One region of the Geomonas terrae genome, then DNA from elsewhere that is predicted to be linked to it. Evidence: riboswitches for the same ligand, from Rfam matches in the RefSeq annotation. Region 1 holds a riboswitch; the other holds the start of a gene.
The links. A riboswitch is a leader RNA that binds a small molecule or an ion and turns the genes downstream of it on or off. The one in region 1 is predicted to bind S-adenosylmethionine.
Positions count from the first base shown of each region.

Region 2: it holds a riboswitch for S-adenosylmethionine, as region 1 does, so the genes downstream of both, E4633_RS08010 (trans-sulfuration enzyme family protein) here and metX (homoserine O-acetyltransferase MetX) in region 1, are expected to answer to the same signal.

Region 1 covers NZ_SRSC01000001.1:496,556-499,955, forward strand. Annotated here, with positions in the region: gene pabB (aminodeoxychorismate synthase component I) at 1-424, shown strand, start outside; gene E4633_RS02165 (NAD(P)-dependent oxidoreductase) at 524-1,387, shown strand; gene E4633_RS20490 (hypothetical protein) at 1,384-1,554, shown strand; SAM riboswitch class I at 1,642-1,741, shown strand; gene metX (homoserine O-acetyltransferase MetX) at 1,842-2,945, shown strand; gene E4633_RS02175 (acetate kinase) at 3,016-3,400, opposite strand, start outside.
Region 2 covers NZ_SRSC01000002.1:158,887-162,286, forward strand. Annotated here, with positions in the region: gene E4633_RS08005 (trans-sulfuration enzyme family protein) at 1-594, opposite strand, end outside; gene E4633_RS08010 (trans-sulfuration enzyme family protein) at 606-1,739, opposite strand; SAM riboswitch class I at 1,808-1,914, opposite strand; gene E4633_RS08015 (MucR family transcriptional regulator) at 2,368-2,874, shown strand; gene E4633_RS08020 (DHA2 family efflux MFS transporter permease subunit) at 2,965-3,400, opposite strand, start outside.

The DNA of each region.
Region 1 (3,400 bases):
CTTTCCGGACGGCACCGTGAGCTGCGAGGCTGCGGAAATACATGAGCAGGCCGCCGAGCTGAAGGCCGCCTTCGCGCGACAGCGAGTCGACTCAAACGATCCCTTTCTCTACCACAAGACGAGCCGCCGCGAGCTGTACCAGCAGGAGCTTTCCGGGCGAAGCGGGGTGCAAGAGGTGATCTTTCTCAACGAACGGGACGAGATCACCGAGGGGACCTACAGCAACGTCGTCGCGCGGATCGACGGCCGCGACTACACCCCTTCGCTGTCGTGCGGGCTTCTCCCGGGAACCCTGCGCGAGGAGTTGCTGGCGCGCGGGGAGATCAAGGAGAAGATCCTGAAGCGGGAGGACCTCGAGCGGGCCGAGGCGGTTTATCTGGTAAACTCGGTGCGCAAGTGGCGCAAGGCGACGCTGGTACCGTGAGTCGTCCACGTCTCCTCTCCCTCCGGGAGAGGAGAACTAGCGGGAAATGATCGTCAATCTGCTTTTTCAACTAAACCGCACCATAAAGGAGGCAACACTATGGAAACATACGGTTTTCTGGGGCTAGGCATCATGGGAAGCGCCATGGCCAAAAACCTCATCAAGGCGGGCTTCAAGGTGAAGGTCTGGAACCGCTCTCCGGACAAGTGCGAGGAACTGGCCGCACTGGGAGCCGAGGTCGCGGCGACGGCAGCCGAGGTCGCCTCTTCCTGCACCATCACCATTGCCATGCTGGCCGACCCGGCCGCGGCGTACGAGGTCTGCTTCGGTCCGCAGGGAGTGCTGGAAGGGGTCGGCGCCGGGCGAGGCTACGTGGACATGTCCACCGTTGACGCCGGCACTGCCAAAGAGATCGCCGCGGCGGTGACCGCCAAGGGGGGAAGGTTCCTCGAAGCCCCGGTCTCCGGGAGCAAGAAGCCGGCCGAGGACGGCACCCTGATCATCCTGGCCGCCGGAGACCGCGGCCTCTTCGACCAGACCATGCCGCTCTTCGAGAAGATGGGGAAAAAGAGCCTCTTTCTCGGCGAGGTGGGGCACGGCGCGGAGATGAAGCTCATCGTCAACATGGTCATGGGTGGGATGATGACCATCTTCTGCGAGGGGATGGCGCTCGCCGACAAGGCCGGACTCGACAGCGCCGACCTGCTCGACGTACTCGACTCGGGCGCTCTGGCGAACCCGATGTTCAAGCTGAAGGGCGGACAGATGACCGGCGGCAACTTCGCCCCCGCCTTCCCGCTCAAGCACATGCAAAAAGACATGCGGCTTGCCGTCGCCTTGGGCGACGCGCTCGGGCAGCCGCTCTTCACCGCGGCAGCTGCCAATGAGAACTTCAAACGGGCCAAGGCCGCTGGTTTTGCCGATGAGGACTTCTGCGCGGTCTACAAGGCCATCAAGTCATGAAGAAGTTTCTCTCGACTGCAGCGGTGACGCTCCTTACCAGTGCGTTTCTCGATCCGCTGATCCAGTCCGGCCTGGACAAGCCGGTCCCCTGGCTCAGGGACTTCGGCATGGCGCTAGCCGGTGCGGCGTGCTTCTACATCCTGGTGAAATACCGTAACGACCTGTAACCGTGCTCGTGAACCTGGAGCTCAGTTTGCCGTTGACAAATAGCGACGGCTCCCTTATCCTGCACCCCAAAATTGAATAGAAAGACCTGCTTATCTAGAGTGGTGGAGGGAAAGGCCCTGCGAAGCCACAGCAACCGGTCCAAACGGGCGACAGGTGCTAAATCCTGCCGAAAGGCGAAGATGAGAAAGGCGCTTTTGAGCTATTGTCACACCCGAAAAGCCCCTTCTCACCTCGAGACGGGGCTTTTTTCGTGCCGCTTGCCGGCACCCGAGAGTACGAGAGAGACATGTCCTACGGCATCGTGACAGAACAGATCACCACCTTCGACACCGAGCTGCGCCTGGAAAGCGGCCGCATCCTCGGGCCGATCGATATCGCGTACGAGACCTACGGCACCCTGAACGAGGACCGCTCCAACGCCATCCTGGTCACCCACGCCTGGACCGGGAGCGCGCACTTGGCCGGGCGCTACAGCGAGGACGAGAAGCGAGGGGGGTGGTGGGACGACATAGTGGGACCCGGATGCCTGCTCGACACCGACCGCTACTTCGTCATCTGTTCCAACGTGATCGGCTCCTGCTTCGGCTCCACCGGTCCCACCTCGATCAACCCGAAGACCGGCAAGCGCTACAACCTCGCCTTCCCGGTGATCACCGTGCGCGACATGGTGAAGGCGCAGACCTTGCTCATCGACCGGCTCGGGATCAAGAAGCTCTTCTGCGTGTTAGGCGGGAGCATGGGAGGGATGCAGGCACTCGAGTGGGCGACCCAGTATCCGGACCGCATCGCCTCCGCTGTGGTGCTCGCCACCACGCCGAGGCCGTCGGCGCAGGCCATCTCGCTGAACGCCGTCGCGCGCTGGGCCATCTTCAACGACCCTACCTGGAAGAAGGGGGAGTACCGTAAGAACCCCAAGGACGGCTTGGCGCTCGCTCGCGGTATCGGTCACATCACCTTCCTCTCCGACGAGTCGATGACCGCGAAGTTCGGGCGCCGCTTCTCGGCCCGCGACGGCCAGTTCGACTTCTTCGGACAATTCGAGGTGGAGCGTTACCTAAACTACAACGGCTATAACTTCGTGGACCGCTTCGACGCCAACTCGTTCCTCTACCTCGCCAAGGCGCTCGACCTGTACGACGTCGCCGCCGGCTGCGAGTCGATGGAGGAGGCCTTCGCGCCGGTCTCGGCCCCGATGCAGTTCTTCGCCTTCACCTCCGACTGGCTTTACCCTCCCGCGCAGACCGAAGAGATGGTCGACACGCTGAATAAGCTGGGTAAAAAGGCGGAGTACCACCTGATCACCTCGGCCTACGGCCACGACGCCTTCCTCCTCGAACACCAGACCTTCACGCCGATGGTGCGGCAGTTCCTGGAAGGGATCAAACCGTAGGAGGCAGCAAAAAGGGCGGAGACCTGCATGGTCATCCGCCCTTTGTCGTTTCTTTTCCTTTGTTACGCCGCTACTGCCAGCCCATGATGGCGGCCACGTCCTCGTTGAGCACCATATCCTCGCCGCTCGGAATCGCGAACACCTTGACGCCCGAGTCCTCCGCGCTGATCAGCATCTCCCGATCGCCCTTGAGCGCTTCCTCGTCCTTTTTCAGGTCGACCTTGATGTCGAAGTGCTCCATCCCGCTCAGCGCCATGCCGCGCACCGGCCAGTCCTCCCAATCCTCACCGTAGGTGAAGACGATGGCATCGGGCTTGCCGGTGACGGCGATGTAGGCCCCGAGGTATTTGCGCAGACGGTAGGTCTCCATGTCGAGGGCGAGCTGGCAACGGGCGTCGCCGACCACCGCCTCGTCCACGACGGTCCGGCGGCTAACGCGACGCCCCACGATGCCA
Region 2 (3,400 bases), on a different contig from region 1:
GTTAAGAAACTTGGTGCCGCTGTGCAGCACGATGTCGCAGCCAAGCTCGAGCGGCCGCTGCAGGTACGGGGTCATGAAGGTGTTGTCCACGATGGTCAGGATGCCGTGCTCCGCCGCCAGCGCGACCGCCGCGGCAAGGTCGGTGATCTTTATGAGCGGGTTCGACGGGGTCTCCAGGTAGAGCGCCTTGGTCTCCGGGCGGATCGCGGCGGCAAGGGCCGCCGTGTCGGTGGCGTCCACGAAGGTGGCCTCGAGTCCCCACCCCTTGAACAGGGTGGACAGGAGCCTGAAGGTCCCGCCGTAGACGTCCTCGCACACGACGAGGTGGTCCCCCGGGGCGAAGAGGAGGATGGTGGATGCGATGGCCGCCATTCCCGAGGCGAAGGCAAGCCCGGTGGCACCCTTCTCGAGTCCCGCGACCGCTTCTTCCAGCGCCTCCCTGGTCGGGTTGCCGGATCGTGCGTAGTCGTAGCGGCCGAAATGATCCATCGACTGCTGGGCGAAGGTGGAGGTGTGGTAGATGGGGTGGCTCACCGAGCCGTGCTGGGGATCGATGGGGTCGCCGCCGTGGATCAGTTCGGTTGCGAATTTCATGCGTGCTCTCCTTATGCGAATGCCTGCGCCAGGTCGGCGATCAGGTCGTCCTTGTCTTCTATGCCTACCGAAAGCCGCAGCAGCAGGTCGTTGATGCCGAGGCGCTGCAGCGTCTCCGGCTCGATATCCGCGTGGGTCTGCACCTTCGGGAAGGTGATCAGGCTCTCGACGCCGCCGAGGCTTTCCGCGAAGGAGATGAGCCGTGTCTTCATAAGCAGCCGCTCGACGAGTTCTGGACGGGCCACCTCGAAGGCGATCATCGCACCGAAACCGGTGCACTGGCGCTGCATGAGGTCGTGGCCGGGATGTTCCGGCAGCCCCGGGTAATAGACCCGCCCGACGCCTGGGTGCTCCTTCAGCCACAAGGCGAGGGCGAGCGCGTTCTCCTGCTGGCGCTCCATCCGGATGGTGAGCGTCTTGATGCCGCGTATGGTGAGCCAGGAATCCTGGGGGCCGAGCACCGCGCCCGCGCCGTTTTGGTGGAAGTACACCTTTTCGGCGAGGGCGGCGTCCTTCACGGCGACGAGGCCGCACACCGTGTCGTTGTGGCCGGAGAGGTACTTGCTACCCGAGTAGACCGTGATGTCGGCGCCGAGATCGAGACAACGCACAAGGTACGGCGTCAGGAAGGTGTTGTCGACGATGCAGAGCATCCCCTTTTCCTTGCAGAGCGCCGCGAGCGCCGCCACGTCGGCCACCTTTAGAAGCGGGTTGGTGAGCGACTCGACGAAGAGGGCACGCGTGTTGGGGCGGATCGCCTGCCTGACCAGCTCGACGTCGCTCGTGTCGACGTAGCTGAAGCTCAGGCCGAACTGCTGGAACAGTTTTTCGAAGAGCCGGTAGCTCCCGCCGTAGAGGTCCTCGGTGACCACAAGGTGATCGCCGCGCTCGAAAAGGAACATGAGGCTCGTGATGGCCGCCATGCCGGAGGCGTAGGCAAAACCGCGGCTGCCCCCTTCCAGGCGCGCCATTCCCTCTTCGAGGGCCTGGCGGGTGGGGTTACCCGAGCGGCTGTAGTCGTAGCCGGTGCTCTGTCCAAGGCCTGGATGGCGGAAGGTCGCCGTCTGGTAAATCGGAACCGTTACCGCGCCGGTTCTCGTCTCGCGCTCCAGGCCGATCTGTGCTGCAGTTGTCGCGATGTTCATGTCTGCCTCCAATGCAAAAAGTCCCCTTCCGGGGGTGGAAGGGGACTTCGTTGGTATCGGTCCGCACTTCCTTATCTTCCGGAACGTTTCGTTCCGCAGGATTTGGCACCTTCCCCCCTGAGGGGAGGTTGCCGCGATGTCATAGGGCCAGTCCCTCGATCGCTCTGGATAAGTCATGCTATTCGGTTGTAAGGGGTCAATCCTTGAATACTAGTGAGATACTAATACAAGAGTGGTGCAGTTCTGTCAACGCTAAAAGTCTACTTCTTGACTAAAGTAAAAGTTATTTGCGGCCAATGTTTCCCTCGCACGCGACTGGGATGGCTGTGCATGTGCGTTGCGAAGTCATAGCGTTACCGGTGTGATGCCTTGTGGTGGCTTCCAGTCCTGTTTCATGGGCATCTTGCGGATGCACGCCAGTCTTTGTGGCAGCAATGTTTTGAGTTTGTGAATTCCTCTTTGGTCACAGCACTGGCAGATAAAACAAACCGCTGTCATTGGGCATCAAGTGCTGCTTCAGTCTCTTAGCTAAAGACGCTCTGTAATATAATTGAAAATACCAATTTGACAATGCAAAGAAACCTGCCACTATAATGCCAGCAAGTAATGATCAATGGAGGGAAAATAAATGGCCACTTTGGTAGAGATCGCGGCACAGATCGTAGCTTCGCATGCGTCGAGTACTCCCATGACCTCGGATCAGCTTATATTCGAAATCAGCAAAGTGCACAACGCGCTCAAAAACCTTGAAGCGGGTGAACCAGTCGAGGGATTAGAGGAAGCGAAGCCTTCCGTTTCTGTGAAGGATGCATTCAAGAAGGGCGAAGTCGTTTGCATGCTGTGTGGCAAGGGCGGTTTCAAGACGCTGGCGCGACATCTCAATACCGCCCACGGCATGAAACCGGGAGAGTACAAGAAGCAGTTCGGCATCCCGGGCAAGCAGCCGCTCGCCGCCAAGAACTATTCCGAGGCGCGCCGCAAGATGGCCCTCGATCGCGGTCTTGCCGACAACCTCGCCAAGGCCCGCGGTGTACGCATGGCCAACATCGAGGCAAAGAAATCGACCCCGGTGAAGCCCAGGGCAGCCAAGGCGTCCAAGGCCCCGAAAGAGACGGCCAAAGCGAAGACCGCCTGAGGTTCGTCACAGGTTCATGTGAAAATGGCCGCCCCGTTACGGGCGGCCATTTTTTTTGTCCTGAAGTATGGGTCGCAAACGCCTTTGTGGTTAATGCACCGCCCCCGGCGGCAGGTGTTTCACGGGTTTCTTCAGAAGCAGCAATAGCGGGATGATCACCACGAAGGCGATGCCTACGATGAAGAAGATCCTGTTGTAGGAGAGCATGTAGGCTTGCCGCGAGATCTTGCCGTAGATGATGGCAAGCGCGCCCTGTTCGGCGGCGACCGGTCCCAGGCCGCGCCCCATCATGGCCTGTTTGAGTACCGCGATCTGGGACTGCGCGAGCGGGTTGTACGGGGTCACGTGGGCTACCAGGCTGGTCTGGTAGAACTGGCCGTAACGCGCGAGGAGCGTGGCGGCGATGGCGATCCCGACGCTGCCGCCGATGTTGCGCAACAGGCTGAAGATGCCGGTCGCGTTTCCCATCTCCTCCCTCGTTATGGTGGCGAGGGTGACCGTGGTCAGCGGGACGAAGATCATGGCA